Frondihabitans sp. PAMC 28766: one gene and its partner. Each later gene encodes a partner of the first gene's protein in a complex. Links are inferred from orthologs where the notes say so. Each region holds a gene or a part of one and is shown on either strand. Other genes may lie near its edges. The genes, in order: AX769_RS11110 and smc.

Region 1 (14,678 bases):
CGATCATCTTCGCTGTCGCAGGGCTGAGCGAAAGGCCGACGCCGATGCCCATGAACACGCGGCCGACGAGCAGCCAGCCGACGTCGGGAGCCACGGCGAACAGCAGCACGCCGACCATCGACGACACGACACCGAGCAGGATGCTGGCGCGGCGCCCGATCGTGTCGCTCAGGTCACCGAAGACCAGCAGCACCACCACGAGGACTAGCGGGTAGATGGCGAAGATGCTCGTGGTGAGAATGGGCGTGAGGTGCCAGTCGGCTTCGTAGAGCGGGTAGATCGGCGTCGCCGCACCGCTTGTCCACAGCGCGAGGGCCAGGACGGCGGCACACGTCCAGAACGAGAGGCGGTTCGAGGAAGGCATGCGGCGACCATAGCAGGCTGGATACGAAAAGCCAATCGAGGTACACTGGAGGCATGCCACCTCGTACATTGCCCGACCCCACCTGCGGCATCGCCCGCAGTCTCGAGGTCCTCGGCGAGCGCTGGGCGCTGTTGATCGTGCGCGATGCGTTCTACGGCGTCACTCGCTTCTCCGAATTCCGCTCATCGCTCGGGGTCTCCCCCGACATCCTGACGGCGCGCCTGACCACGCTCGTCGAGGCAGGGGTGCTCGCGCGCCACACGTATCGCGAAGCCGGTTCGCGCGAGCGGGAAGAGTACCTCCTCACCGAAGCCGGCCGCGATCTGATGCCCGTGCTGGCGGCCCTCGGCCGCTGGGGTGCAGATCATCGGCCGGCCGCGCAGGTGCTCGGCGGGCGATACACCGAAGCCTCAAGTGGTGAGCGGCTGAGTATCGCCTTCGTCACCGGCGACGGGCGCGTCGTCGACACGCCAGACGTGTCGATGAGCCGCTCTCCCCGCTAAACCGAGCGACGTGGCGGCCGAGGGAAGACCGCGCGCAGGTGAGCGGTCGACAGCAGCACGGCGATCACGACCATGAGGCCGGAGAAGATCAGCTGCTCGACTACCATCCACTCGGGGTAGAGCCCCGGGATGAGCGCGATCACCACGGTCACGACCGGGAAGATGCGGCTGAACAGCTTCATCCGCGAATACGCCCAGTAGTAGCCGAGTTGGGCCCGCCACGCGAAGACGTAGATCGACAACGTGATCATCAGCACGACCGTCGCTCGAAACCAGACGGCCCAGCCGACGGTGACGCCGTGTGCGGTGAGGCTGACGGCGATGACGATCGCCGTGACGCCGACGAGCGTCTCGAGCAGCAGCAGCCAGCGGAGCGTCTTGAAGGCGCGAACCGTCATCGGGTGTCGACGCATGTCTTCTCTCACGATGTAGGCGCGCTGCCGACCACCAGCCAGGCGGTCGATCCGGAGGGTGCGCCACAGGCCGTCGGCGCGCGCCTCGATGCGGTGCGCCAGCGCAAAGCCGCCGGTCGGCGACGGGGTGGCCATGATCGGTCGTCCTCCATCAGAAAAGTGCTGACACCATCGTGCCTCATCGTGTCGGGAAAAAAGTTCTCCACAGCCTGGGAGATCGGGTTGTGTGACATTCCTCATGCCGATACGGTGGCCGCAGGATCCGCAGACGGGTTCGTTCATTGCACAGCAAGGGGTTTCCCATGGCACCGTTCCACCTCTCATCCGATGGTCAGCAGGCCACCATCCCCGGCGCCCTCCGCGCCTGACCCGACATGTCCGACTTTCGCGCGGCCGATACACGCGCGATCAACGACCGATTCGATTCGGAAGCCATTCTCGCTCTCGCTTTCGCTCTGGGCGGGCTCGCCCACTCGGGCCCGCCTGGCCGCCTCCGCCATGTCGACGGGTGCGGGCACCCCCGCGTGGCAGAGGCTCTCAGCGCCGACTCGACGGCCTTCTCCTCGCGGTGGGCGCACGCCGAGTTCGCTCTGGAAGCCCTCGGCGCAGCTGCCGCTCGGGCAGCCGACCGGTGACCGGCTGGACGCCTGCCGATCCGGGCGCGGGCGACCTCGACGGCCTGCTCGACCGCATGGCCACACTCGCCGGTGTGCGCGACCACGCAGAGGCCATTTATCTGACGGTCCGCCACACCACCATGCAGGTGCCAGACGTCTGGACGGGCGACGACGCTGACGCGTGGCGTGGCGACACCGACGCAGCGGCCGCTTCGTGGAGTTCGCTGCACACCTGGGCAGCCTGCGAGTTCCGGGCTCTCGGCGACTACGTCACAGCCGTCGAGAGCATTGCCGAACGAGCACGTCGGCCCCAGACGCTCTTCCTCGAGGCCACGGCACAGCTCTCCGGCCACGCAGAAGGCTCCGACGGTGCCCGGCCGTACCGTGAACTGCTCCGGGCGTCCGATGCGGCATCGAGGGATCTCGCGACCCTGGCTGCCGAGCGGCACGTCGCCGACGAACGCCTGATGGCGACGCTCCGGCGCTTCCACGACGAGGTGTAGAGGGTGCCGATCGAAACCGGAAGTGCGTTACGAGCGCTTGCGCTTCTCCCGCACTCGCATGTTGACATTGATCGGGGTGCCCTCGAAGCCGAAGATCTCGCGCAGACGCCGCGTGATGAATCGGCGGTACTGCGGGTCCAAAAAGCCTGTGGTGAAGAGCACGAACGTCGGCGGGCGGTTGGCCGCCTGGGTGCCGAAGAGGATGCGGGGCTGCTTGCCACCGCGCACCGGGTGCGGGTGCTCCTGCGTGAGCTCGGCAAGCAGCGCGTTGAACTTGCCCGTGGGGATGCGGGTGTCCCACGATTCGAGCGCGAGCTCGAGGGCCGGCACGAGGCGTTCGAGGTGCCGACCGGTCTTCGCCGAGATGTTGACGCGCGGGGCCCACGAGACGTGGTCGAGATCCTGCTCGATCTCGCGCTCGAGATAACGTCGACGGTCGTCGTCGAGGAGATCCCACTTGTTGAACGCGAGCACGAGCGCGCGGCCCGACTCGAGCACGAGGTCGATGATGCGCAGGTCCTGCGTCGAGATCGGCTCGGTGACGTCGAGCACGACGACCGCGACCTCGGCCTTCTCGAGCGCGGCCGAGGTGCGGAGAGACGCGTAGAAGTCGGCACCCTGCTGGAGGTGCACGCGCTTGCGGATCCCCGCGGTGTCGACGAACGTCCAGATGCGGCCGCCGATCTCGACCTGCTCGTCGACGGGGTCACGAGTCGTGCCGGCGAGCTCGTTGACGACGACACGCTCTTCGCCCGCTGCCCGGTTGAGCAGCGACGACTTGCCGACGTTCGGACGACCGAGAATGGCGACGCGGCGGGGCCCGCCGATCTCCTCCTTGGCCACGTTCGAGACAGCCGGCAGGGTGTTCATCGCCTTGTCGAGAAGGTCGGCGACGCCGCGGCCGTGCAGCGCCGAGACCGGGAAGGGCTCGCCGAGGCCGAGGCTCCACAGCTCCGAGGCCTCGATCGCCTTGCGGTCGTCGTCCGTCTTGTTCGCGACAAGAATGACCGGCTTGTGAGTCGCGCGAAGCATCTTCACCACGTGCTCGTCGGTCGAGGTCGCACCGACGTTGACGTCGACCACGAAGAGCACGGCGTCGGCGAGGTCGACGGCGACCTCGGCCTGCATGGCTACCGACGCGTCGATGCCGAGCGCGTCGGGCTCCCACCCGCCGGTGTCGACGAGGGTGAAGCGGCGGCCGGCCCATTCGGCCTTGTACGAGACGCGGTCGCGGGTCACGCCCGGCTTGTCTTCGACGACGGCCTCACGACGGCCGAGGATGCGGTTGACGAGTTGCGACTTGCCGACGTTCGGCCGGCCGACTATGGCCAGGACCGGCAGCGCCGGGGCGTAGGTGATCGCGTTCGGGTCCCAGTCGCCGGCCTCGAGCACATCGAGGTCTTCTTCGTCGAGCTCGTAGTCGGACAGCCCCTGTCGGAGAGCGGAGGCTCGTTGCTCGGCATCGGCCTCGTCGATGGTCTGCAGACGCTCGACCATCGAGTCGTCGAGCTCGGGCCCCTCGTCGGAGGTGAAATCAGTGTCTGCCATCGAGGGCTCCTTGAAGTATTGGTGCCGGACGGGCCCGGTTCAGCCCTGCTGGCTGGCCCCGGCCCGTACGAGCTCGACCACAGCCGAGACGGTCTGGTCGAAGTCGAGATCGGTGGAGTCGAGGGTCGTGACGCCGTCGGCGGCTGTCATGAAGTCGACTACCTTGCTGTCCTGCCGGTCGCGCGTGGCGAGCTGCCTGGCTGTCTCTTCGGCACTCTGCCCCGTGACCTCTGCGGAACGCCTCGCCATTCTAGCCTCTTCGCTGGCCGTCAGCAGGATCCGCACCGGCGCATCAGGCGCCACCACCGTCGTGATGTCCCTCCCCTCCGTGACGATGCCGGGCTTCGCGGTCGCCTGGATCACGCGACGGAACAGCTCGACCAAGAACGCCCGCACCTCGGGGATCTTCGAGACGTTCGCCACCGACGCGGTGACGCGGGGCGTCCGGATCGCGTCGGTCACGTCACGGTCACCGACTCTCACGAAGTAGTCGTCGGGGTCGGTACCGATCTCGTATTCGAACGAGTCGATCGACCCGATCACAGCGGTGGCGTCGGTCAGATCGACGCCCGACTCGACGGCGTGAAGTGCGAACGCCCGGTACGCGGCCCCGGTGTCCTGATAGTCGAAACCGAGCGCCCGCGCGGCGGCCCTGCTCACACTCGACTTCCCGCTGCCCGCCGGTCCGTCGACGGCGACGACGACGGGTCGAAATTCGGTCGAGCCGTAGAGCGACGACGACCGGAAGCGGTCGTACAGGTCGCCCTTCCACTCGCCGAGACCCTCCGAGGTGTTCGGGGCGTCGGGCAGGCTCGGGTCGGTGGGGCTCATGCGGTAAAGCTTTCTCTCGGTGGTGGTTCAGCGCCCGGCGACGGTCCAGCCACGCTTGGCCAAGTCGTCGATCAGGCGTTCTTCGTGCTCGGGCACCACGCTCACCTCGGCGAGGCCGAACTGAGCGCCGGGCGAGTGCTCGAGGCGCAGGTCTTCGAGGTTGACGTCGATCTCGCCCATCTCGGTGAAGAGTCGGCCGAGCTCGCCGGGCTTGTCGTCGACCATCACGACGACCTGGGTGAAGACGGTCGACTGCCCGTGCTTTCCCGGCAGACGGGCGACACCGGCGTTGCCAGAGCCGATGGTCTCGGCGATGGTCTTCAGCGCACCAGGATCCGACGGGGCCGCCAGCGCGTCGATCACGTCGTCGAGGTCGTCGCGCAGCTCGCGCAGCACCTCTTCGACTCGCTGCGAGTTCGCCCCCAGGATCTGCACCCACAGGGCGGGGTCGGAGGCGGCGATCCTGGTGACGTCGCGGACTCCCTGGCCCGCCAGGCCGAGCGACGCGTCCGACGCGTCGCGCAGACGCGCGGCCATCAGCGACGAGACCACCTGCGGGGCGTGCGAGACGACGGCGACCCCGGCGTCGTGCTCCTCCGGGGTCATCTCGATCGGAGTCGCACCAAGGTCGAGGATAAGGTCTTCGAGTGGCGCTGCCGCCCGATACGTGATGCCGTCGTGTCCGGCGACGACCCAGGGTCGCCCGACGAAGAGGTCGGCGCGAGCCGAGATCGGGCCGCCGCGCTCGCGGCCGGCCATCGGATGCGAACCGATGTACCTCGAGACGTCGGCGCCGCCCGCCACCAGGTCGCGCAGCGGGGCGACCTTCACGCTCGCGACGTCGGTGACAAGCGCCTCCGGGTACGCGACGAGTTCGCGAGCGACGATCTCGGCGGTGACGTCGGGCGGCACGCAGACGACGATCAGCACGGGTGCGTCACCGTCGCGAGCTGCACGCCCGGCGCCGTAGTCGATGGCGAGGTTGCGAGCGGCAGGCGACGCGTCATCGAGCACAACGTCGACGCCCTGCTGAGTCAGGCCGAGGCCGATGCTGGCGCCCAGCAGGCCGCTGCCGACGACGCGCACCGTGCCCTCGAGCCGGCGAGGCTCGGTCATCGCACGCTCCCGCCACCCCTGCGGCGGCGGTCCTGCTCGCGGCGGACTTCCGCGCGCCGGCTGGGCGCACCGCCGTGAGACGCACCGCCCCGGCGGGGGCACGACCACCGGTGACGTCACCGTTCACCGCTCGTCGGCGGTTGCCGTCGCTGTCGTACTGCTTCTTGGGCACTCTCCGCTCGGCGCCGGCACCTGCCGAGCCCGCAACCCCGACCCCGGCACCGGCACCGCGACGACGGCTCGCGTCGCGCGCATCCGTCTCGGGCTCGTACTCGTCGTCGTCTTCGTCGTAGTACTCCTTCTCCGACTCCGCGGCGTCGTCCTCGACGTCGGCGACGAGGTGCACCCCGGAGGCGTCGTCGGCCTCGGCCAGCGCCTCGGCCGCCACGGCGCTCGCAGATGAGACAGAGACAGAGTCAGAGGAGGCGGCATCGACCGACGCGGGAGCGACACCCGAGTCGCGCGCGATCGTCAAGATCTCGCCGAGCTCGTCGCGGGTGAGGTCGCGCACCTCGCCGACCCGCAGGCCACCGAGGTGCAACGGCCCGAATTGCCGTCGCACGAGGTCGACGACCGGATGGCCGACGGCGTCGAGCATCCGCCGCACGATGCGGTTGCGACCCGAGTGCAGCGTGATCTCGACGATGCTCGTGCCGCCCGCCTGGCCGGTGCCGCGATCGACGATTCGCGCCGAGTCGGCGGCGATCGGGCCGTCCTCCAGATCGATGCCGGCGATGAGCTTCTTCGCGGTCGCTGGGGTGATCGACCCCTGCACCTTCGCGATGTAGGTCTTCAGCACGCCGAACGACGGGTGCGCCAGGATGTGCGCGAGCTCGCCGTCGTTCGTCAGGATGAGGAGGCCGCTGGTCTCGGCGTCGAGCCGGCCGACGTTGAAGAGGCGCTCAGGGTAGTGCTTCGTGAAGTGTGTGAGGTCGGGGCGGCCCCGCTCGTCACGCAGCGACGACACGACTCCGACCGGCTTGTTCAGCATGAGATAGCGCCGCGAGGCGTCGAGCTGCACGGCCTGCCCGTCGACGACGACCTTGTCGACGGCGGCGTCGACTCGGCGCCCGGGCTCGGTGACGACCACTCCGTTGACGGTGACGCGCCCCGCGGCGATGAGGTCTTCGGAGACCCGACGGCTGGCGATGCCTGCGGCGGCCATGACCTTCTGCAGGCGCTCGCCCTGGCTGTCAGACGCCATCGTCGAACCCTCCCTGGCCGTCTGCGAGCAGAGGGGAGATGAGGGGCAGATCGTCGATCGAGTTGATGCCCAGGTGGGTCAACAGCAGCTCCGTCGTCTCGTAGTTGATCGCGCCGGTCTCGGCGTCGGTGAACGACTCGGTGATGAGCCCGCGGCCGAGCAGCGTGCGCACGACGGAGTCGACGTTGACGGCCCGGATCTGCGCGATCGCGCCGCGGGTGATCGGCTGCTTGTAGGCGATCACGGCGAGCGTCTCGAGAGCGGCCTGCGAGAGGCGGGTCGGGTTCTGGGTGAGCACGAAGTCGCGCACGATCGGGTCGAATTCTTCGCGCACGTAGAAGCGCCAGCCGCCACCCACCTCGCGCAGCTCGAAGCCGCGGCGCTGGGTCGGGGCACCGTCGGGGCCTGCGACCCCGTCGAAATCGGCGACGAGGGTCTCGATGGCCTGCCGCACAGCGGGGACCGGCGCACCAACAGCGGTGGCCAGCGCGACGAGGCTCTGCGGCTCGTCGGCCACCATCAGGATCGCTTCGAGCGTGCGCGCAATCGGGACACCGGGGGCTGGCATCGCGACGTCGGCGGCATCCGAAGAGGGGGTGGTCTCATCCGTCATAGTCGGCCCCCAGGTTGGCGAGGTTCTCTTCGGTCCAGTGCTCGGCCGTCCAGCGGATGGTGAGCTCACCCAGCGGTTCGACCTGCTCGAAGGTCAGCGACGCGTTGCGATACAGCTCGAGGATCGCGAGAAAACGGGCGATCACGACGCCCTTCACATCGATGCCGTCGATCAGTTCACGAAAGCTCATCACAGCACCGCGACGGAGCATCGACACGACGATCGCGGCCTGCTCGCGAATGCTCACGAGGGGCGCATGCAGGTGGTCGAGCCCCACGGTCGGGACCTCGCGAGGCATCAGCGCCATTGCGGCGAGCGCTGCGAAGTCGTCGGCCGAGAGCGTCCAGACGAGCTCGGGAGTCGAGACCCTGAACTTCTGCTCGAGTCGCACGCTGCGCGCGTGGCGCGACCCCTCGGTCTCGCCGCGGGTCGCGAACCACTCGGCGGCCTGCTTGAAGGCGCGGTATTGCAGCAGTCGCGCGAACAGCAGGTCGCGGGCTTCTAACAGGGCGACGTCTTCGGCATCGACGAGCTCGCCCTGCGGCAGCAGGCCGGCGACCTTGAGGTCGAGCAGAGTGGCGGCGACGACGAGGAACTCGCTCGCCTTGTCGAGCTCTTCATCGGAATCGAGCCCCTTGAGATACGACAGGAACTCGTCGGTGACGGCACTGAGAGCGATCTCGGTGATGTCCATCTCGCGCTTCGTGATCAGCGAGAGCAGCAGGTCGAAGGGGCCCGAGAAGTTGGACAGGCTGACCGCGAACGAGGTGTCCGTCGACGCCTCGACGTCGGCCGAGACGTCGCCCGAAAAATCGGTGGAGACGGCGATCTCAGGCGGCTGCGCCACGGGCGATCAACTCTCTCGCCAACTGGCGGTACGCCTCGGCGGCCGGGTGCGACGGCGCGAACTGGTTGATCGGCGAGGCCGCCACCGACGCGTCGGGGAACTTCACGGTGCGCGAGATGACGGTCTCGAGCACGCTGTCGCCGAAGGCGTCGACGACACGCTCGAGCACTTCGCGGCTGTGCAGGGTGCGGAGTCGTACATCGTGGCGAGGATGCCGTCGAGCTCGATGTCTTCGTTGAGGCGGTCGCGCACCTTGTCGATCGTCTCGACGAGCAGGGCGACGCCGCGCAGCGCGAAGAACTCGCATTCGAGCGGGATGAGCACCCCGTGCGCCGCGGTCAGCGCGTTGACGGTCAGGATGCCGAGCGACGGCTGGCAGTCGATCAGGATCACGTCGTAGTCGGCCTGCACCTTCCGCAACACTCGCGACAGGATCTGCTCGCGCGCCACCTCGTTGACCAGGTGCACTTCGGCAGCCGACAGGTCGATGTTCGCGGGGATCACGTCGAGGCCGGGCACGCCGGTCGACTGGATCACCTCGCGAGGGTCTTTGACGGTGCCGATCAGCAGGTCGTAGATGGTCGGCACGTCGTGGGTCTGCACCCCGAGACCGGCGCTCAAGGCGCCCTGCGGGTCGAAGTCGACGGCCAGCACGCGGCGACCGTATTCGGCGAGCGAGGCCCCCAGGTTGATGCTGGTCGTCGTCTTGCCGACCCCGCCCTTCTGGTTGCAGAGCGAGATGATGCGGGCCGGGCCGTGGCTCGACAACGGTGCGGGCACAGCGAACTCGGTGCGCGGGCGCCCGGTCGGGCCGATGCCCTCGCCGACTGCGGGGACGGCGCTTCCGCGCGGGGCACTCGCTGACGCCGCTGTGCCGGTCGACGCGGTCACGGCGGCGTCGATCACACCGGATCGGTCGTCAGAGCTCGGGTTCGGCGTCGTACTCACGCCCCCGATCTTACCGGCGTGCCGCCGCGGGCCCCGTCGCCGACACCGTGTTCGGCCGAAGGCACCGGGCAACCCCCGAGTCAGGCGCCGATACCGGTCTCGGCTTGCCTGGCATCCTGCTCGCGCGCCTCGCGCTCGCCCGGGCGCCAGCGCGCCCGCGGGTGCGCCTGCCCGTAGACGTCGCGCAGGGCGTCGGCCGTGACGAGCGTGTAGATCTGCGTGGTCGCGACCGAGGCGTGCCCCAGCAGCTCCTGCACGACTCGCACGTCCGCCCCGCCCTCGAGCAGATGCGTTGCGAACGAGTGCCGCAGCGTGTGCGGCGAGACCTCCACCCCGAGCTGCGCCCGCTCTGCCGCTGCCTTGATGATCAGCCAGGCGTTCTGCCGCGAGACCCGCGCGCCCCGCACGCCGAGGAAGAGTGCAGGCGTCGCGCTCCCCCGCACTGAGAACAACGGCCGCGCCCGCACGAGGTAGGCGTCGAGCGCCCGCCGCGCGTAGCTCCCGACCGGCACGATCCGCTGCTTGCCGCCCTTGCCGAAGAGGCGCACCACGTCGCCGTCAGCGACCTCGACGTCATCGGCGTCCACGCCCGAGCCCCCGAGCGAGATCACGTCGTCGACGTTGAGCGACACCGCCTCCGACACGCGCGCGCCGGTCGCGTACATCAGCTCGAGCAGCGCCTTGTCGCGCAACCGCGTCGGTTCGTCGCCGTCGGTCGCCGCGAGCAGCGCCTCCATCTGCGCCACCGTGATCGCCTTCGGCAGGCGGGCCGGCAGCTTGGGCGGCCGCGTCGTCGTGGTGACGTCGTCGGCGACGATGCCCTCGGCGGCGATGAACCGATGAAAGCCTTTCACCGACGACACCACGCGGGCGATGGACGACGCTCCGAGCGGCAGGGCGCGAGTGGCCAGGGCGGCAGGGAACTCGGCGACGTCCGTGCTCGACACGAGCGCAGGATCCTGCACCCCCCGTTCGTCGAGAAAAGTCTGGTAGAGCGCCAGGTCGCGCCGATACGCCGCCACCGTGTTCGGCGACAGGCCCCGCTCGACGGTCACGTGCCGCAGATAGCGGCTGCGGGCGTCGTCGAAGGGGCTCATGCCGAGAAGGATAAGCGTGCCCAGAGGGATGGGCGTACTCGTGCGGCTAGCGGCCCTGCTTCGCGTGGAGCGCGAGCGCCGCGATCGAGAGGATCGAGTTGTGCAGACGGCCCGCGAGCACACCGTCGACGATGTCGGAGAGCTCGACCCAGCGCTTCTCGATGTCGGCCTCTTCGGCCTCGCGATCGAACGCCGCGTCGGTCGCCGAGGCTCCGGTCGCGTGGAAGACGAACAGGCGCTCGTCGCTGCCGCCGGGTGTCGTGTTGAACGTCACGAGGGGCTGCCACGAGGATGCTTGGAGGTCGGCCTCCTCGGCCAGCTCGCGCTTCGCCGCCACCAGCGGCTCTTCGCCGGGGATGTCGAGGAGGCCGGCTGGCAGCTCCCAGTCGCGTGAGCGCACGGGGTGGCGGTACTGCTTGATGATCAGCACGCGCCCCTCGTCGTCCTGCACGAGGACGGCGACCGCGCCGGTGTGCTCGACGTACTCGCGCTTGATGGTGGCCCCGTTGTAGTCGAAGGCGTCGCGGCGGATGTTCCAGACCGCGCCGACGAACGGCGTCTCGGTGGCCGTGATCGTGACGTCGAAGTGGTCATCCTGCAAGAGGCCGTCGGCGGCACCGGTCGCAGCGGCCACGGCATCACTGGGCACTGTCGGCCACCTCGAACAGTCGCGACGAGTTCTGACGCTCGAGCGACGCCGCCACGAGCCCGGCGAACAGCGGGTGCGCGTGGTTCGGGCGCGACCGCAGCTCGGGGTGGGCCTGCGTGCCGATGTAGTACGGGTGCTCCGAGCGGTCGAGCTCGACGTATTCGACGAGGTGGCCGTCGGGCGAAGTGCCCGAGAAGACGAGACCGGCGTCGGCGATCTGCTCGCGGTAGTGGTTGTTGACCTCGTAACGGTGGCGGTGGCGTTCGGAGGCGGTGTCGGCGCCGTACAGGTCGGCCGCGAGCGAACCCGGCAGGAGGGCCGCGGGGTAGAGCCCCAGGCGCATGGTGCCGCCGAGGTCTCCGTCGGCGATGATGTCGACCTGCTCGGCCATTGTCGCGATGACGGGGTACTGGGTGTCGGGGTCGAACTCCGACGACGAGGCGTTCGCCAGGCCCGCCTTGTTGCGGGCGTACTCGATGACCATGCACTGGAGGCCGAGGCACAAGCCGAGGGCGGGGATCGCGTTCTCGCGGGCGAAGCGCAGAGCGCCGAGCTTGCCCTCGATGCCGCGGATTCCGAAGCCGCCCGGCACACAGATGCCGTCGACCTCGTTCAAGGCCTTCGCTGCGCCGTCGGGCGTCTCGCAGTCGTCGGAGGGTATCCAGCGCAGGTTGACCTTGGTCTGGTGCGCGAACCCGCCGGCCTTGAGAGCCTCGGTGACGCTGAGGTAGGCGTCGGGCAGGTCGATGTACTTGCCGACCAGGCCGATGGTGACCTCGTGCTTGGGGTCGTGGACACTGGTCAGGATCGACTGCCACCCGCTCCAGTCGACCTCGCCGGCCTTCGATCCGAGGCCGAGGTGTTCGATGATGTAGCCGTCGAGCCCCTGCTCGTTGAGCATCTCGGGGATCTCGTAGATGCTCGGCACGTCGCGGGCGTTGACGACGGCCTGCTCGTCGACATCGCACATCAGCGCGATCTTGCGGCGGTTCGACTCGGTCACGGGGCGGTCGCTCCGCAGCACGAGGGCGTCGGGCTGGATGCCGATGGCGCGGAGCGCTGCGACGGAGTGCTGGGTGGGCTTGGTCTTCTGTTCGCCGGAGGCGCCCATGAACGGCACCAGCGACACGTGCACGAAGAAGACGTTCTGGCGGCCGAGCTCGTGGCGCACCTGGCGGGCCGACTCGAGGAAGGGCTGGCTCTCGATGTCGCCGACGGTGCCACCGACCTCGGTGATGATGACGTCGGGCTGCGGTTCGTCGCTCGCCTGCAGGCGCATGCGGCGCTTGATCTCGTCGGTGATGTGCGGGATCACCTGGACGGTGTCGCCGAGGTATTCGCCGCGGCGCTCTTTTGCGATGACGGTGGAGTAGATCTGGCCCGTCGTGACGTTGGCGCCCTGGTTGAGGTTGATGTCGAGGAAGCGCTCGTAGTGGCCGATGTCGAGGTCGGTCTCGGCACCGTCGTCGGTGACGAACACCTCGCCGTGCTGGAACGGGTTCATCGTGCCGGGGTCGACGTTCAAGTAGGGGTCGAGCTTCTGCATGACGACGCGGAGGCCGCGAGACGTGAGCAGATTGCCGAGACTGGCAGCCGTCAGGCCCTTGCCCAGGGAGGAGACGACGCCCCCTGTGACGAAGATGTGCTTCGTCGTTTTCGTACCGACCGAGTCCGAGTTCTGATTGACCACCACGGGCTTCCATCCTACGTCACTCATCGTTCACCGCCGAGCGTGTCACGTTACAAGCGTGTATCGGCCGAGCGACCGCTACTCTCGGCTCAGGCCGTCGACGGCGGCCGGCATCCGTCGGATCGAGGGCCGGTGACAGAAACACATTCCGCCCGGAGCGGCGAGTCGGGCCGTGCCCCGACGATCTACGACGTCGCCCGCGTCGCGGGCGTGTCGCACCAGACGGTGTCGCGTCACATCAAGGGTCACCACATCTCCGATCGCAGTCGCGAACTCGTCGAGAAGGCCATCGTCGACCTCGACTACCAGCCGAACTCGGCGGCCCGCGAGCTCGCGACGCGGCGCAGCATGCGCATCGGCGCGCTCGCGTACGAAATGACCCAGTACGGCCCCGTGACCACCCTGAGCGCTGCTGCGGCCGCCGCCCGCGAGGCGGGTTTCGTGCTCGACATCGTGACGATGGACCCTCTCGATCCGCGGTCGGCACGAGCCGCGATCGACCTCGTGAACCAGCGCGATCTCGCCGGCGTCATCGCCTTCACCCCGAACGACGACCTCCGGCTCGCGCTCGACCGCACACGCTTCCGCGTACCGGTCTACATCGAGAACGAGGGCGCCGAGGCGGTCGGCCCGGGCAACGCCAACTTCGAGTCCGGGGCGCTCACCGCGAAGCACCTGATCGAACTCGGCCACCGGTCGTTCGCGCACATCTCGGGTCCGTCCGACTGGCCGGCAGCGCGACTGAGGGCGGCCGGGTTCATCCGCGCCGTCGAGGCCGCAGGCCTCGCGCAGCCGACGACGGTGGCGGGCGATTGGGGGCCCGCCAGCGGGTTCGAGGCGATGAATCGGATCCTGCGCACAACTCCCGGCGTCACCGGCGTGTTCGCCGCGAACGACCTGATGGCGATCGGGGCCCTGTCGGCTCTGCACGGCGCAGGTCTCCGGGTGCCCGACGACGTCAGTCTGGCGGGCGTCGACGACCAGGCCGAGGCGGCCTTCCAGCAGCCGCCGCTGACGACGGTTCCGATGCACTTCGCCGAGCAGGGGCGGCTCGTCTTCGCCGGTCTTCTCGCCCGGATCAACGGCGAGACCCCTCTCGGCAACGAGCACGCCGTGCCCACCGAGATCCTTGTGCGCTCGTCGACCGGCCCGGCGCCGATTTCCGAATAGCGCTTGCAACACCCCTCCGAGCCGTGTATCTTCACTCAGCAGTTACCGGTAACAGCACATCTGTCGCCGATTGTTACCGCTAACGAATCCCACTCGACAATGGAGTCCCGCTGCAATGACGCACCCCGAAAACCCCGGCACGACGCCCGAGCGCTTCCTCTTCGGAGCCGCCTACTACCCGGAGTACCGCACCGAGCGGGACCCGGCCGACGACCTCGACCTGATGCAGCAGGCCGGCTTCACCGTGATCCGCGTCGGCGAGTCGGTCTGGTCGACCTGGGAGCCGAAAGACGGCGAGTTCGACCTCGAGTGGCTGCGCCCGACCCTCGACGCGGCACACGAGCGCGGCATCTCGGTGATCCTCGGAACCCCGACCTACGCCATTCCGCCGTGGCTGCAGACCCTGCACCCCGACCTGGCAGCCCACACGGCGACCGGTGTGCCGATGGGCTGGGGCGCGCGGCAGGAGATCGACTACGTCTCGCCCGTCTTCCGGCACTACGCCGAGCGGGTCATCCGCAAGGTCGTCGAGACGTACGCCTCGCATCCTGCCGTCGTCGGCTAC
Region 2 (15,765 bases), 940 kb from region 1 along the record:
AGGGATACGACGGCACCGGTCTCGACGCCATCGAGGTCTTCCTGAAGCGTAAGAGCGGCTACTGCGTCCACTTCGCGTCGGCCATGGCCGTCATGGCGCGCACCCTCGGGATCCCGTCCCGGATCGCTGTCGGGTTCCTCCCCGGCACGCAGGACCCCCGCACCGGGGCTTGGACGGTCACGAGCGACGACCTGCACACGTGGCCCGAGCTCTACTTCCAGGGGCTCGGCTGGGTGCCGTTCGAGCCGACGGTGGGGCAGGGCACGACGGCCGCCTACCTCCAGCAGAACGGCGCGACGGCCAGCGCCTCGCCGAGCGCCAGCGCCTCGCCGTCGACCTCCGACACACCGGTGCCGACCGCTACGGCCGCGCCGTCGCAGCTGGCGGTGCCCACCACCTCGGCGGCAGCCACGTCCAGCGCCCAGGCCGCCGGCACCTCGTCGACGAACTCGCTTCCGCTCGGCGTCGCCGGTCTCGTAGTGCTGATCCTGCTGGCTCTCACGCCCTGGTGGCTCCGCACCTCGCGGCGGCGGCGGCGCCTGGGCTCGGGCCCGCCCGACGCGGCCCTGGACTCGTGGCGCGAGGTGGTCGACTCGGCGCGCGACCTCGGCATCTCCGCCGACCCCGGCGAGACCCCCCAGGTGCTGGCCGAACGGTTCCGAGCGCTGGTCGCCGGGTCGCAGGATGCCGAGGAGGCCGTCGACGCCCTGCTGGCCGCCGTGCAGATGGAGCGGTTCGGCGATTCGCCGGCGGCAGCGTCGGTGCACGACGCCGCTCGGGTCGTTCTCGGCGGGCTCCGGTCGCACTCGTCGCCGGCCGCCCGGGCCCGCGCCACGCTGGCGCCGCGCAGCCTCTTCGTCGAACCGAGAGCCCGCCCGGCACAGTGATGACGGCACGGGGCTTGTGGGCGTACAATTGACCCTCGTGCCTCATTTCGAAAAGACCCCCTACACGGTTCCCGTGTACGACCTGGTGCACCGCCCGGGCGAGATGCGCGAGAGCGAGCTCGACCTGGTCGTGCCCGCCAAGCTCGGTGAAGGCCTCATCGCCGTGCCGGAGGGCTCGACGCTCGAGATCGACCTGCGCATCGAGGTGCTCCACGACGGTCTCCTGACGTCGGGGCACGTGTCGGCAGAGGCCGTTGGCGAGTGCAGCCGATGCCTGAAACCGATCGACCAGAGTGTCGAGGTCGATTTCGCCGAGCTTTTCGCGTACTCTGACGACGAAGCTTTCGACTACCGGGTTCAAGACGATCACGTGGATCTTGAACCAGTGGTGAGAGATGCAGTGGTTCTCTCACTGCCCTTCCAACCGGTTTGCCGGCCTGACTGCCCAGGTCTCGACCCCGAAACGGGCGAGCGCGTGGAAGACATGGTCGACTACCACCCCCGTGAAGTGCTCGACCCGCGCTGGGCCGTGCTGGGAGAGCTTTCCGAGCTCACCGAGCGTGTCGGCGACGGTGTGACGGCCGACGGAGACCCCAAGCCCACCGATTGATCGTGCGCCTACGCCTGACGGCGGGCCGCCGAGCAACACAGATCAGTACGAAACAGAGAAGAGACAGTCATGGCAGTTCCGAAGCGCAAGCAGTCGCGCAGCAACACGCACGCCCGCCGTTCGCAGTGGAAGGCCGCGCCCGTCACGCTCGTCAAGAGCATCGAAGGCGGCAAGACCGTCTACAGCCTCCCGCACCGCGCGAAGGTCGTCGAAGACAGTGCCGGCACCGCTCTGTACCTGGAGTACAAGGGCCGCAAGGTCGCCGACGTCTGAATCGCTGCAGGCGCGACTCGCTAGGCGAGCTTCGCGGCTGACGAGGGCCCCTTCGCGGCCCGCACAGCGCAGTAACATCACCTCATGAGTCAGCCCGAGTCAGGTTCAGCACCGTCCGTCGACAGTGCCCCTGACCGGGCTGATCTTGTGTCGTTCCTCGATGTCGCCCTCAGCCCCGAGCTGCTCGAATTGGCACTGACGCACCGCTCGTTCGCGTACGAGCACGGCGGCATCGGCAACAACGAGCGCCTCGAGTTCCTCGGCGACTCCATCCTCGGCCAAGCCGTGACGGTGATGCTCTTCCGTGAGAACCCCGACCTCGACGAGGGCGATCTCGCGAAGCGGCGCGCCAGTCTCGTGTCCACCGTGGCCCTCGCCGAGATCGCCCGCATCATCGGGCTCGGCCAGTACATTCGGCTGGGCCGCGGCGAAGAGATGACCGGCGGCCGCGACAAGCATTCGATCCTCGCCGACACGGTCGAGGCCGTCATCGGTGCGACCTACCTCGACGCCGGCCCGGTCGCCGCCACCAGCCTCGTCATGCGCCTGATCGCCCCCCTGCTCGCCGACCCCGAGCGCTTCGGCGCCGCGATGGACCCGAAGACCAGCCTGCAAGAGCTCGCCTCGTCGCTCGGTCGTGGCATGCCCAACTACGTCATCACCGATTCCGGCCCCGACCACGACAAGCGCTTCCACGCCGTCGTGCGCCTCGGCAAAGACGAGATCGCGTCGGGCACCGGCAGCAGCAAGAAGACCGCCGAGATGGCGGCAGCTCTCGAGGCGTGGACGCTGCTGTCGGCTCCTGCCGACTCGCCCGACTCGATCTAGGCCGCCGCCGCTTGCCTGAACTCCCCGAAGTCGAGGTCGTCCGCTCCGGCCTTCATCCCGCCGTCACCGGCGCCGTGGTCGAGCACGTCGAGATCCTCGAGCCGCGATCCCTGCGCCGCCACGACGGCCCCGCCGACGACTTCGTCGATAGGTTGACCGGGGCGACGCTGCTCTCCGCCGTTCGCCGCGGCAAGTTCCTCTGGTTCCCGTTCGCACCGGCCACGGTGGCGCCCGAACCGCTCGCGCTCGTTGCCCACCTCGGCATGAGCGGTCAGGTGCTGCTGCGCGATCCCGCGCTGGGGTCGTCCTCCGACCGCCTGCTCCGCATCCGCCTCGACGTCGTCCACCCCGACCTCGGCCGGCGCAGCCTCGCCTTCGTCGACCAGCGGATCTTCGGTTCGATGGCTCTCGACGCGACCGTGCCGGTGCCCGACGGGGCACCTGCCGGCTACTCGGGGTCGAGTCTGCTGGGCCACACGCCCGCGGTCGGTTCCGTGCCCGAGACCTTGACCGATCAGGATCCTGAGGCCTGGGCCCTGCGCATCCCTCACCAGGTCGCCCACATCGCGCGCGACCCGCTCGACCCCGCCTTCGACGAGCGTGCGTTCTCGCGTCGCCTGCGCGCGCGCCGCTCGGGCGTGAAGCGGGCCCTCCTCGACCAGACCCTCGTCTCGGGCATCGGCAACATCTACGCGGACGAGTCGCTGTGGGCGTCCAAGATCCACTTCGACCAGCAGGGCGACACGCTGTCGACGCGGAAGGTGGCGCTGCTGCTCATCGAGATCCGCGCGGTGCTCTACAAGGCACTGGGCGAGGGCGGCACCAGCTTCGACGAGCAGTACAAGAACGTGAACGGCGAGTCGGGCTACTTCTCGCACAGCCTCAACGCCTACGGGCAGCAGGGCAAGCCGTGCCCCCGGTGCGGCACACCCATCCGTCGCGTGCAGTTCATGAACCGCGGCAGCCACTTCTGCCCGCGTTGCCAGCGCCTCAGCCCCTGAACTCCGCCGACCGGCACAAGATCTAGCCCGCGGAATAGAGCACACGCCGCTGACAGGAGTGTTGCTGGGGCGGCGGGTTATCCACACTCTCGTTACTTCTCCACAGATCTGCTCTGCGGCCCCCGGGCCCAGGCCTGATTCGTCACGATGCTGAGATGAACTCCTCGCACCAGCCGATCCGCTCGTCCGACATCGTCGTCACCTACCGGGACGACCGAGATCTCCGTCGACGTGCGGAGCACGGTTCTCTGACAAGAGTGGCGCCTGGCGTCTACTTGGAATCGGGGGCGTGGCATGCTCTCTCGCCACGTGACCGGTTCATCGTGCGGATACGCGCGACGGTCGACAGACTCCCTGGGCGCGTGGTCGTCTCACACTGGTCTGCCGCCGCCGCGTGGGGTTTTCCGACGCACGATGGCTGGCCGGCACTCGTCGATGTCATCGATCCATCCCGAACCACGACAAACCGCACCACTCGTGTGCGACGCCGGCCGGGCGACTTGGTCGACGCCGATGCCCGCGACTGGGATGGCTTGTCAGTGACATCACCGGCGCGAACGGCGGCGGACATCGCGCTGACCAACCCGTTCGAGGCCGCGGTGCTCGTCTTCGATCACGGGCTGCACGAGGGCTCTTCACCCGGGAGGACATCGAACTGCAGTTGGCCCGTCGTCCGTCGGCTCGCCGTCTGGGCACGGCTCAATCCGGCTTGGCCTTCGCGTCGGAGAAGGCCGAGTATCCCGGTGAGTCCTTCAGCCGCATCGGCATGGCGGCTCGAGGCTTTCCCGCGCCCGTGTTGCAGCAGTTGTTCCGGGACAGTCAGGGCAAGATGTTCGCGGACTTCTGGTGGCCGGACTTCGGCATCGCGGGCGAATTCGACGGCGACTGGAAGTACAGCGACGAGCGTTTCCTCCGCGGCCGAACGGCCGCCCAGGCCGTCGCCGACGAGAAACGGCGGCAGAACCGGCTGGAAGCACAGCCAGAGGTACGCCGGGTCGTGCGGTGGGACTACGCCGTCGCCCGGAACCCCGACGAGTTGGCACGGCGTCTCCTCGCCGGCGGGCTGCCGCGCTCGCGCTCCGGAGACCGGCGTGCGCTCTAGTCCGCGGGCTAGAGCGTGTGCCGGTTGCCGGAGTTTTGGCGCCGCGCCGCTAAACTCCCCTCACACCGCGACGGCAGGATCGAGAGGGGGCGGCCATGTATCTCAAGAGCCTCACCCTCAAGGGTTTCAAGTCGTTCGCCCAGCCGACCACGTTCGCCTTCGAGCCCGGGGTCACGTGCGTCGTCGGGCCGAACGGCTCGGGCAAGAGCAACGTCGTCGACGCGCTGGCCTGGGTGATGGGCGAGCAGGGCGTGAAGACTCTCCGCGGCGGCAAGATGGAGGACGTCATCTTCGCCGGCACCTCGACCCGGGGCCCGCTCGGCCGCGCTCAGGTGATCCTGACCATCGACAACGCCGACGGCGCGCTGCCGATCGACTACACCGAGGTGACGATCAGCCGCACGCTCTTCCGCAACGGCGGCAGCGAGTACGCGATCAATGGCGACAACTGCCGGCTGCTCGACGTGCAGGAGCTTCTGAGCGACTCCGGCCTCGGCCGCGAGATGCACGTGATCGTGGGGCAGGGGCAGCTCGACGCCGTCCTGCGCGCCACGCCGGAAGAGCGCCGCGGGTTCATCGAGGAGGCCGCGGGCATCCTGAAGCACCGGCGCCGCAAAGAGAAGACGCTGCGGAAGCTCGAGGCCATGCAGACCAACCTCACGCGTCTGAGTGACCTCGCGGGCGAGATCCGGCGCCAGCTGAAGCCGCTGGGCCGCCAAGCCGAGATCGCCCGCGAGGCGCAGGGAATCGCCGCCGTGGCGCGCGACGCCAAGGCGCGACTGCTCGCCGACGACGTGGTGCAGCTGCGAGCCGTGCTGACGGCGCAGTCGAAAGACGAGAACGAGCGCAAGAGCGAGCGCATCGTGCTGCAAGAGCAGCTCGACCAGAACAAGCTGCGCGAGCAGCGGCTCGAGCAGGCCATGGTCGGCGATGCGGTCGACGACGCCCGCCGAGTCACGTTCGGCCTCGAATCCGTTCAGGAGCGACTCCGCAGCCTCTTCAGCCTCGCGAATCAGAAGCTCACCCTGCTCGCGCAGCAGGCCGACGCTCCCGGCGTCGCCACCAGCGTCTCGGCCGGGATGGTCGCCGACGCGCAGGACGAGGCCGAGCGCCTGCAGGCGGGCGTGGCCGAAGCCGAGCTGGCCGTCGCCCAGGCCGCAGCCGAAGTTGCCACCGCCCGTGCCTCGCTCGACTCCCTCGACGAGGAGATCGCCGCGCAGAGCGCCCTCGTCTCGAAGCACGACCTCGAGGTCGCCCGGCTCGCCGGGGCCGTGGAGGTCGCGCGCTCCAAGCTCGCAGCGGTCAGAGGCGAGCAGCTGCGGCAGACCAATGCGCTCGAGGCGGCCCAGGCGCGTCTGGAGACCAGCCGCGCCGAGTTCGCCGCCCTCGAGAAAGACGAGGGCGAGGCACCAGGATCCGACGTCGATCACGACGCGATCACCGCCGCGGCCGACGCGCGTGCGACGACGGCCCAGGGCGAGGCCGACCGTCTCCGCGACGCCCTCCACACCGCCGAGCGCGAGCGCGACTCGCTGGCGGCCCGAACGAGCGCCCTGTCGCTCGCCCTCGACCAGAAGGACGCCTCGAGCGCCCTGGTGAAGTCAGGCCGGCCCGGTGTGCAAGGGCTCGTCGCGGAGCACGTGCAGGTCGATGCAGGCTACGAAATCGCGATCGCCGCGGCCCTCGGCTCGGTGGCTGACGCGGTGCTGGCCGACGACCTCGACGCCGCGGTGGGGGCTGTGCAACACGTCACGGCCGAGGAGCTCGGCCGGGTGGAGGTCGTCGTGGGGAGCCCCGCGCGCCCCGTGACCCGGGCCGACGTGGCGCTGCCGGCCGGCGTCGTCGCCGCTGTCTCCGTCGTGAAGGCGCCCGATGGCATCCTGGGGGTGCTCTCGGCCACGGTCATCGCCGACGATCTGGGGGCCGCGCGGGCGGCTTCGGCCGCTCTCGCGCGCGGCGCCGTGCCCGTCACTGTCATCACTCGGGCGGGGGAGGTGCTCACCGACTTCGTCGTGCGCGGCGGCTCTGCCGGCGGTCGGTCGCGACTCGAGCTCGTCGCCGAGCGCGACACCGCCGCCGAGGCGCTGACGACGGTGAGCGTCGAGATCGAGCGTCTTGCGGGGCTACTGGGCACGGCGCGTGAAGAGCTCGCCGCGGCCCGCACCGCGGCCAAGGAGGCGCAGGCTGCCGCCCGCGAGCACGAGAGCCGTCTCGCCGCGCACGGGCAGCGCGCCGGCCGTCTGCGGGCGCAGCTCGAGGCGGCCGAGGCCGAGGCCGAGCGACTCGCCGGCGCCCTGTCGGCATCCGTCGAGTCGGTACACCAGGCCGAGCGTGCGGTCGCCGCTGCCGTCGCTGCCGCCGACGAATACAGCTCACAGCCGCGCCCGATCTTGGACGTCTCCGAGCGTGACGGAATGCTCGCCGAGGTCGAGAACGCCCGCGGCGTCGAAATCGAGCGGCGCATCCAGCTCGAGACGATCCGCGAGCGGGTTCGCGCCGAGTCGTCGCGCGCCAAAGACCTGCAGCGTCAGCTCGACGAGCAGCGCGCTGCCGCCGAAGAGCAGGCCCGACAGACGGTCATCCGCCAGCGGCAGATGGCCGCGACGACCTCCGTGCTCGACGCCCTGCCCGCTGTGCTCGACGCGGTCGACGGCTCGGTGGCCGAAGCACGGGCCGTGCTCGCCGAGCGTGAGGGCGAGCGATCGACACAGAACGCCGAGCTCGCCTCACTGCGTGCGGAAGAGCGAGTGTTACGCGAGCGCCTCCACTCGGTCACCGAGAACGTGCACGGCCTCGAGATGGAGATCTACGAGAAGAAGCTGCACCTCTCCAGCCTTCTCGAGAGGGCAGGGTCCGAGCTCGGTCTCGTCGAGAGCGTCCTGGTCGACGAATACGGCCCCGACGTCGAGATCCCCGCCGCCGGAGAGGGCGACGAACCCACGCTCTATGACCGCAACGAGCAGAAGGCCCGCCTGCAGAGGGCCGAGCGGACCCTCGCCCAGCTCGGCCGCGTCAACCCGCTCGCCCTCGAAGAGTTCGCCGCCCTCGAGCAGCGCCACAAGTTCTTGACCGACCAGCTCACCGACCTCACCTCGACCCGCAAAGACCTGCTGACGATCATCGACGAGATCGACGAGAAGATGCAGACGATCTTCCAGGCCGCCTTCGACGACACGCGCGATGCGTTCAACCGGGTGTTCCCGATCCTCTTCCCCGGCGGCTCGGGCAGCATCCAGCTGACCGACCCCGAGAACCTCCTCGAGACGGGCATCGAGGTGACGGTGAAGCCCGCCGGCAAGAAGATCGAGCGGCTCTCGCTGCTCTCGGGCGGCGAGCGATCGCTGGCCGCCGTGGCCCTCCTGATCGCGATCTTCAAGGCGCGGCCCTCGCCGTTCTACATCATGGACGAGGTCGAGGCGGCGCTCGACGACGCCAACCTCGGCCGCCTGCTGACGATCTTCCAGGATCTCCGCGAGTCCAGCCAGCTCATCGTCATCACGCACCAGAAGCGCACGATGGAGATCGCCGACGCGCTCTACGGCGTGTCGATGCGACAGGACGGCGTGTCCGCCGTCGTGGGGCAGCGCGTCGTGACCGAGCCCGCATCCGCGTGATCCTGCCCTCGGCGTGGTTCGCCCCGAACGGGGCGGGGCGTTCACAGCACGCGGCAGGTAGCCTTCGAGGGTGAGGGGATACTGGCCACCGCCCATCTGGGTGCCTGCAGAGCGACCGAACCACAAGTGGATCGGGCGTTTCGGCGGGCTCTGGATCGGAGCCGCAGGCGCCGTGCTGTTCGTCTACCTGATCGTCGTGGGCGCGATGCTGCTGCACAACGGCGCCGATGTGACGGTCGGCCTGCTGGTCGGCTCCGTGACCGTCGCCGTGGCGTTCGTCTACACGATGGCCTACAGGATCGGGCCGCGAGACACGATGACGATGTCTCGCCTCCTGCTCGCCTTCGGTCTCGGCGGCCTCATCGCTGTCACTCTCGGCTCGACGTTCGACTCGCTGCTGACGAAGGCCGCGCCGGGCGTCGGCACGGCCCCGAGCATCACAGTGCTCGCCCTCGCCGGCATCTCGGAAGAGCTGGCGAAGATCCTCGCCGTCGTGCTCGTGTCACGGAAGCTCGCCGACAAGAGCATGCGCAACGGCCTCTTCCTCGGCGGGGCCGTCGGGCTCGGCTTCGCAGCGCTCGAAGATCTCTCGTACGCCTACAACTTCTACGCGAACCCGCCGGCCGAGCTGCACCTGTCGCACCTCGGCGCCGTGTTGGTTCTCGTGCCGACCCGCGCGATCCTGACGCCCGTGCTGCACCCGCTGTACACGGCGCTGTTCGGCGCCGCGCTCTTCTCGTCGTCGCGAAACGGTCGCTTCCGCATCACCTGGCGGGTCGTCTACGCGTACCTCGGCGTCGCCCTCGCACACGGGCTCTGGGACGGTGGTGCGGGCCTCCTGCAGGTTCCCGCCTTCGCGTCCTTCCAGATCCTCCTGGCGCCCTTGGTGGTCTTCCTCGTGTATCCCGGCGTCATCGTCGGCGCAGGGCTCATCTGGATCAAGGTCGCTCGTCGGGCGCGGTGGCAGTTCCAGTTGCCCGTCGCCTGGTGGCTGGCCCCTCCGCCGTTCGGGCCGCCCTCGCCGCCACCCCTCGCGTGGCAGGCGCCGCAGCAGCCCGCCCTCGATGCCGCTCGGGCTGCGTGGGAGACCGCGCCGCGATCCGCCGCGCTGCCGGCCCGGCAGCTGCCCGCACCCTCACCCGTCGCGGCGCCGTCCGCTCCGGCACCGTGGGCCCAGGCGCGCTCGCCGTGGCAGGCATCCCTCGACGCGCCGCCGCCCGCCGGTGCTCCGGTCGACGGCCCGCCGCCGTCGGAGACCTCGACTGACACGACGCCGCCGGCAGAGGCTCCGGTCGACAGCACGCCGCCGCAGAGCCCCGTCGACGCCACACCTCGCCCCGGCCGCCACGTCTGATCGCCACGACCCTCGAGCCCGGACACGACTGTCGGCCCAGGTCCGTCGCGGTGTGCGCACTCGAGGGTCTGAGCCGCTGACCGCGGCGAAGGCGCGTCAGCCCTGGTCGCCCACCACGGTCGCGACCTCGTCGAGCTCGTCCGCGATGCTGTCGACGGGCTCGCCGTTGACGGTCAGCACGCGCCATTCGCCGTCCACCCACTCGACGGTGTTGGCGGCCGCGTTGTGGATGTGGCCGACCTCGCGGCCGAGGATGGCGGCGAGGGTGAAGCGGATGATGGTGCCGTGGCAGACGACCACGATGTTCGCGTCGTCGTCGTCGAGGGGGAGGCGGGTGTCGCGGATGTCTTCGAGGGCGCCGAGGCCGCGCGCCGCGACCGACTCGCGGGTCTCGATGTCGGGGAAAGAGGCATCGGGCTCGTCGGGGATGGCCTCGTCCGCGACGGTACCCTCGCGCGACGCGTAGTCGCGCTCGATCAGCTCGGGGTAGGCGTCACCGAGCTCGATGCCGATCTGCGAGGCGATGATCTGGGCGGTCTCGCGAGCCCGCATGAGCGGCGACGAGACGATGGCCGCCCAATCGTAGGGGCGCAGCAACTCGGCTGCGGCGTGCGCCTGCTCGCGGCCGGTCGCGTTGAGCGGGATGTCCGACGAGCCCTGCAGCTGGTCGTGGAGGTTCCAGTCGGTCTGTCCGTGACGGATCAGTTCGAGGCGCATGTTCTTCGGTGTCTTCTTCGCTGTTCGATGACCCGCGCCAGTGGCGCGGGGGAGCGGGGGCTTCACAGCCCTCGATCCGACGATGGATGTGAAAGCCGTGCGCCCCCGGCGCCGGTCGAACCGGTGTCAGGAGGCGAGCTCGGCGCGTCGTGCATCCGCAGTCGACTTGCGAAGGCTGAGAACGGTGGCGACGAGGATCGTCAGCACGATGAATCCGAGAGAGACGCTGATGGGGATCTCGGGGATCCAGTCGACGGGACGACCGCCATTGATAAAGGATACTTCGTTCACGTGCAACGCGTGGAAGACGAGTTTTACTCCGATGAAGGCCAGGATCACCGCGAGGCCCTGAGCGAGGTAGACCAGCCGCTCGAGCAGGCCCGAGATCAGGAAGTACAGCTGGCGGAGCCCCAGCAGCGAGAACGCGTTCGCGGCGAACACGATGAACGCGTCCTGCGTGAGGCCGAAGATCGCCGGGATCGAGTCGAGCGCGAAGAGTACGTCGGTGAAGCCGATGGCGAGCATCACGAGCAGAAGCGGCGTGAACATGCGCTTGCCGTTCACCTTGGTGGTGACCTTCTGCCCGTCGTAGTCGTCCGACGTGGGCACGACGCGACGCAGGATCCGGATCAGCCGACTGTCGCCCTCTTCCTTCTCGTCGCCGTGGCCGCCTCGCACCTGGCTGTACGCCAGCCAGAACAGCAGCGCGCCGAACACATAGAACACCCACGCGAAGTTCTCGATGATCGTGACGCCGACGGCGATGAACACGCCGCGTGAGACCAGGGCGATCGCGATGCCGACGAGCAGCACCTTCTGCTGGTAGATCCGCGGCACGGCGAAGCTCGTCATGATGATGAGGAAGACGAAGAGGTTGTCGACGCTGAGGGCCTTCTCGGTGATCCAGCCGGCGAAGTACTCGCCGCCGAGAGTCCAGCCGCTCGTCACGCCGATGCCGACGCCGAACAGGATCGCGATCGCGATGTAGACGATCGACCAGGTCGCCGACTCCTTGATGGTCGGCTCGTGCGGCGTGCGCACGTGGCTGTAGAAGTCGAAGATCAGCAGGCCGAGCACGAAGAGGATCGTGAGGGCCCAGACGTAGAACGGGGTTTCCATGCGGCTCCTTCAGTACGGCGCGCGGTGAGGCACACTCGGGTACTGAAGGTCTCTTCCGCCCCGCACGACCGGATTGACAACCGGAGTCGAGGCCGATGCACCGGGACCAGAACGATCTGATCCGTACTGACGACGCACCGCAGACGGGAATACTCCCCTTCAACGTCCCCAGCCTACCGGGGCGTCAGAGCGAACGCACTGCCCCGGCTAAAGTTGCACCCATGGCAAATCCCTGGTCGCTCTCAGGCGCACTCCGCGGCGTGTTCGGTCGCAAGGCGATCGACGACACCACGTGGGACGACCTCGAGGCCTCCCTCATCGGCGCCGACTTCGGCCCCGACATCACCGAGCAGATCACCGAAGACCTTCGCGAGAAGGTCGCCCGCTACAACACCACCGACCCCGCCGACCTCAAGCGCATGCTGCGCGAGACGCTGGAAGAGCGGCTGTCGAAGCTCGACCCGACCCTCAAGCTCTCGAACCGCCCGGCCGTCGTGCTCGTCGTCGGCGTGAACGGCGTCGGCAAGACCACGACGATCGGCAAGTTCGCGAAGTTCCTCCGCAATTTCGACCGCTCGGTCGTCGTCGGCGCGGCCGACACCTTCCGTGCGGCTGCGGTCGAGCAGCTGGCCACCTGGGCCGAGCGGGCGGGCGCGCAGATCGTCAAGCCGCAGGCCCAGGGCCAGGATCCTGCGTCCGTCGCCTTCCAGACCGTCGAGAAGGCGATGAACGAGGGCATCGAGATCGTCATCATCGACACCGCCGGTCGTCTCCAGACCAAGGCGGGGCTGATGGACGAGCTCGGCAAGATCAAGCGCGTCGTCGAGAAGCAGACCGAGATCGCCGAGGTTCTGCTGGTGCTCGACGCCACGACGGGTCAGAACGGCCTCGCTCAGGCCGAGGCCTTCATCGAGCACGCCGGCGTCACCGGGCTGGTGCTCACGAAGCTCGATGGCAGCGCGCGCGGCGGTTTCGTGCTGGCGGTGCAAGAGCAGACCGGCATTCCGATCAAGCTCGTGGGCCAGGGCGAGAAGATCGGCGACCTCACTGGCTTCACCCCGCACGTCTTCGTGCAGAACCTCGTCGGGTAGCTCTCCCATCGTCGGATAAACTGGCGAGACCATGGCAACCTTCGGATCTCTCTCTGACCGCCTCGCGCAGACCCTCACGAACCTGCGCGGCAAGGGCAAACTCTCCCCGGCCGACGTCGACGGAACCGTTCGCGAGATCCGCCGCGCCCTGCTCGACGCCGACGTGTCGCTCGACGTGGTCAAGGCCTTCACTGGCGCGATCCGCGAGCGTGCCCTCGGCGACGAGGTCAACAAGGCGCTGAACCCGGCCCAGCAGGTCGTCCAGATCGTCAACGAAGAGCTGGTGCAGATCCTCGGCGGCCAGCAGCGCCGCCTCGAGTTCGCGAAGCGCCCGCCGACGGTCATCATGCTGGCCGGCCTCCAGGGCGCCGGCAAGACGACCCTCGCGGGCAAGCTCGCGAAGTGGCTGAAGAAGGAGGGGCACACGCCCGTCCTGGTCGCGTCCGACCTCCAGCGCCCGAACGCGGTCACCCAGCTGCAGGTCGTCGGCGAGCAGGCCGGTGTGCCGGTCTTCGCACCCGAGCCCGGCAACGGCGTGGGCGACCCGGTCAAGGTCGCGAAGAACGGCGTGAAGTTCGCCCAAGACAAGCTGTACGACACCGTCATCGTCGACACCGCCGGCCGTCTCGGCGTCGATGCCGACCTGATGAAGCAGGCCTCCAACATCCGCAAGGCCGTCGACCCCGACGAGGTGCTCTTCGTCATCGACGCGATGATCGGCCAAGACGCGGTTGCGACCGCCAAGGCCTTCCAGGAGGGCGTCGACTTCACCGGCGTCGTCCTGACGAAGCTCGACGGCGATGCCCGCGGTGGTGCGGCGCTCAGCGTCGCGAGCGTCACCGGCCGCCCGATCATGTTCGCGTCGACCGGTGAGGGCCTCGACGACTTCGAGCCCTTCCACCCCGACCGCATGGCGAGCCGGATCCTCGACCTCGGCGACATCCTCACCCTCATCGAGCAGGCGCAGGGCGCGTTCGACGAGAAAGAGGCGATGGAGATCGCCGAGAAGTTCGCGACCGACAGCTTCACGCTCGACGACTTCTTGAAGCAGATGCAGCAGCTGCGCAAGATGGGCTCGATCAAGGGCATGCTCGGCATGCTTCCCGGAGCGAAAGGCATGCGCGAGCAGCTCGACAACTTCGACGAGGGCGAGATCGTCCGCACCGAGGCCATCATCCAGTCGATGACGAAGGCCGAGCGCGCCAACTCCAAGCTCCTCAACGGGTCGCGCCGCGTCCGTATCGCGCGGGGCTCGGGCATGACCGTCACCGACGTCAACCAGCTCGTCAACCGTTTCGAGCAGGCGGCCAAGATGATGAAGACCGTGGCCAAGGGCGGCGTGCCGCAGGTTCCCGGCATGGGGCCGATCCCCGGCGGCAGCTTCGGCAATCGCAAGCAGGTCGCCAAGAAGAAGGGCTCGAAGGCCGGCAACCCGGCAAAGCGCGCCGCTGAGAACGCCCGGATCGCCAGTGGCGAGAAGGCTCCCGCCGCCAACGTCGGCGGCGGCTCCGGCTTCGGTCTCGGCGGCGGCAAGGGCGGCAAAGCGGCTCCGACCGAAGAAGAGCTCGCCAGCCTCCAGAAGTTTCTCGGCCGCTAGGCATCGCCGTGACCACTGGGCCCGGCGTCGGGCCGCTCGACGACAGCTTCGTGTGGCCGGGGAGCGTCGACTCGCGGGCCGTCGGCTACATCGAGGGCGACCTCGGCGGGGCCAACCGGCGTGACGTCGAGGCGTGGCGGGCGCTCCGCATCCTGCCCCGCGTGCTGCGCGACGTGACTCGCGTCTCGACCGAGTGGCAGCACGACGGGCTGACGTTCGCGAGCCCGATCCTGGTCGCACCGTGGGCGAGCCAGACGTTCGTGCACCCGGAGGGTGAGAAGGCGACCAGCCACGGCGCAGCGTCCGCCGGTGTGCCCTTCGTGCTGTCGTCGAACAGCGCGACGCGCGTGGTCGACCTCCCCGCCGACGGGGCGCCGTTCTGGTCGCAGCTGTACGTGCCGCCGCGGCGGGAAGACATCCTCCCGTACCTCAAGGCGTCGCAGGATGCCGGGGCGCTGGGTTTCGTGGTCACGGTCGACGCTCCGACGGTGCCGGTCGACTTCTCGTTCCGGTCTCCCATCCGCGACATCGCCCCGCCCTCCGTCAACTTCCGGGACGGCGTCATGCCGGCGGTCGCAGCCGACCTGAGCGTCGCCGACTTCGCATGGATCCACGAGGTGACCGGCCTGCCGGTGCTCGCCAAGGGCGTGCTCGCCGCCGAGGACGCCGCGATGCTGGTCGAGGCCGGCGTCGACGGCATCATCGTGTCGAACCACGGAGGGCGGCAGCTCGGCGCAGTCGTCACGACGAGCTCGGTGTTGGCGTCGGTGGCCGGCGCCGTGGCCGGTCGTGCACCGGTCTGGGTCGACGGCGGCATCCGCTCGGGTGAAGACGTCTTCCGGGCGCTCGCCCTCGGGGCCTCTGCGGTGCTCGTGGGGAGGCCGGCGGCGAGGGCCCTCGTCGAGGGTGCGTCCGGGGTCGAAGCCGTGCTCGACGAGCTGCGCGTGCAGTTGCACACGGCCATGACGATGGCGGGCGCCGCAACGCTCGCCGACATCTCTCGGTCGCACCTCGCCTCCTGAGGCTCGCAGCCCCAGCGGGACGGCCCATACCCGCACGGTATGGCTGGGCACCCAACAGGTCTTGGACGCGGCATCCGGTAGGCACCGAGACTCGTTCTGTCGGGTCGCACGTCGCGACCGACGGAAAGGCACCTCATGTCACTCTCCGACAAGCGCATCGTCATCCTCGGGGGCACCAGCGGGCTCGGTCTCGCCACCGCCCTGGCCTCGGCCGACGCCGGGGCCAGAGTCGTCGTCGTCTCGAGTCGCCAGACGAGCGTCGACGCAGCCCTCGCTCAGCTGCCGGCCTCGGCGGAGGGATTCGCGGTCGATCTCACCGACAGCCTCGCCCTCGGCGCGTTCTTCGAGGCTCTCGGCCGCTTCGACCACCTGGTCTACACGGCGGGTGAGACCCTCACGTTCCAGGCCCTGGCCGACTACGACATCGCGGCCGCCCGCAAAGTGTTCGAGCTGCGGTTCTTCACGGCGCTGGAGGCGGCGCGGCTGTCGCTTCCGCTGCTGAACGGCGGCGGGTCGATCACGTTCACCAGCGGGACGGCAGCACTTCGCC

Evidence for each region.
Region 2: the proteins of AX769_RS11110 (region 1) and smc are in contact, whole or in part, in a crystal structure (PDB 3ZGX), measured with the Bacillus subtilis proteins. The link is inferred for Frondihabitans sp. PAMC 28766 from one-to-one orthologs.

What each region holds. Positions count from the first base shown.
Region 1 is NZ_CP014513.1:2,298,901-2,313,578, reverse strand. The notes cover bases 6,631-9,573. They hold AX769_RS11110 (ScpA family protein), read right to left. Parts: upstream 8,560-9,573; coding sequence 7,702-8,559; downstream 6,631-7,701. Other genes in these bases: AX769_RS11115 (SMC-Scp complex subunit ScpB), read right to left, coding at 7,089-7,712. Outside these bases: AX769_RS11160 (MFS transporter), read right to left, coding at 1-364; AX769_RS11155 (helix-turn-helix domain-containing protein), read left to right, coding at 433-867; AX769_RS11150 (hypothetical protein), read right to left, coding at 864-1,415; AX769_RS11145 (hypothetical protein), read left to right, coding at 1,655-1,915; AX769_RS11140 (hypothetical protein), read left to right, coding at 1,912-2,400; ribosome biogenesis GTPase Der, read right to left, coding at 2,428-3,948; cmk ((d)CMP kinase), read right to left, coding at 3,988-4,779; AX769_RS11125 (prephenate dehydrogenase), read right to left, coding at 4,807-5,895; site-specific tyrosine recombinase XerD, read right to left, coding at 9,588-10,604; AX769_RS11095 (NUDIX hydrolase), read right to left, coding at 10,651-11,253; AX769_RS11090 (CTP synthase), read right to left, coding at 11,243-12,970; AX769_RS23945 (substrate-binding domain-containing protein), read left to right, coding at 13,076-14,113; AX769_RS11080 (beta-galactosidase), read left to right, coding at 14,229-14,678. UniProt on the Bacillus subtilis protein: Participates in chromosomal partition during cell division. May act via the formation of a condensin-like complex containing Smc and ScpB that pull DNA away from mid-cell into both cell halves.
Region 2 is NZ_CP014513.1:3,238,617-3,254,381, reverse strand. The notes cover bases 4,486-8,515. They hold smc (chromosome segregation protein SMC), read left to right. Parts: upstream 4,486-4,796; coding sequence 4,797-8,315; downstream 8,316-8,515. Other genes in these bases: AX769_RS15475 (PrsW family intramembrane metalloprotease), read left to right, coding at 8,386-8,515; AX769_RS15485 (hypothetical protein), read left to right, coding at 4,486-4,701. In the rest of the region: AX769_RS25740 (DUF3488 and transglutaminase-like domain-containing protein), read left to right, coding at 1-887; AX769_RS15505 (DUF177 domain-containing protein), read left to right, coding at 961-1,497; rpmF (50S ribosomal protein L32), read left to right, coding at 1,567-1,770; rnc (ribonuclease III), read left to right, coding at 1,855-2,598; mutM (bifunctional DNA-formamidopyrimidine glycosylase/DNA-(apurinic or apyrimidinic site) lyase), read left to right, coding at 2,610-3,599; more of AX769_RS15485, read left to right, coding at 4,309-4,485; more of AX769_RS15475, read left to right, coding at 8,516-9,669; AX769_RS15470 (histidine phosphatase family protein), read right to left, coding at 9,766-10,386; AX769_RS15465 (TerC family protein), read right to left, coding at 10,513-11,505; signal recognition particle-docking protein FtsY, read left to right, coding at 11,727-12,596; ffh (signal recognition particle protein), read left to right, coding at 12,628-14,193; AX769_RS15450 (alpha-hydroxy acid oxidase), read left to right, coding at 14,202-15,215; AX769_RS15445 (SDR family oxidoreductase), read left to right, coding at 15,351-15,765. UniProt on the Bacillus subtilis protein: Required for chromosome condensation and partitioning.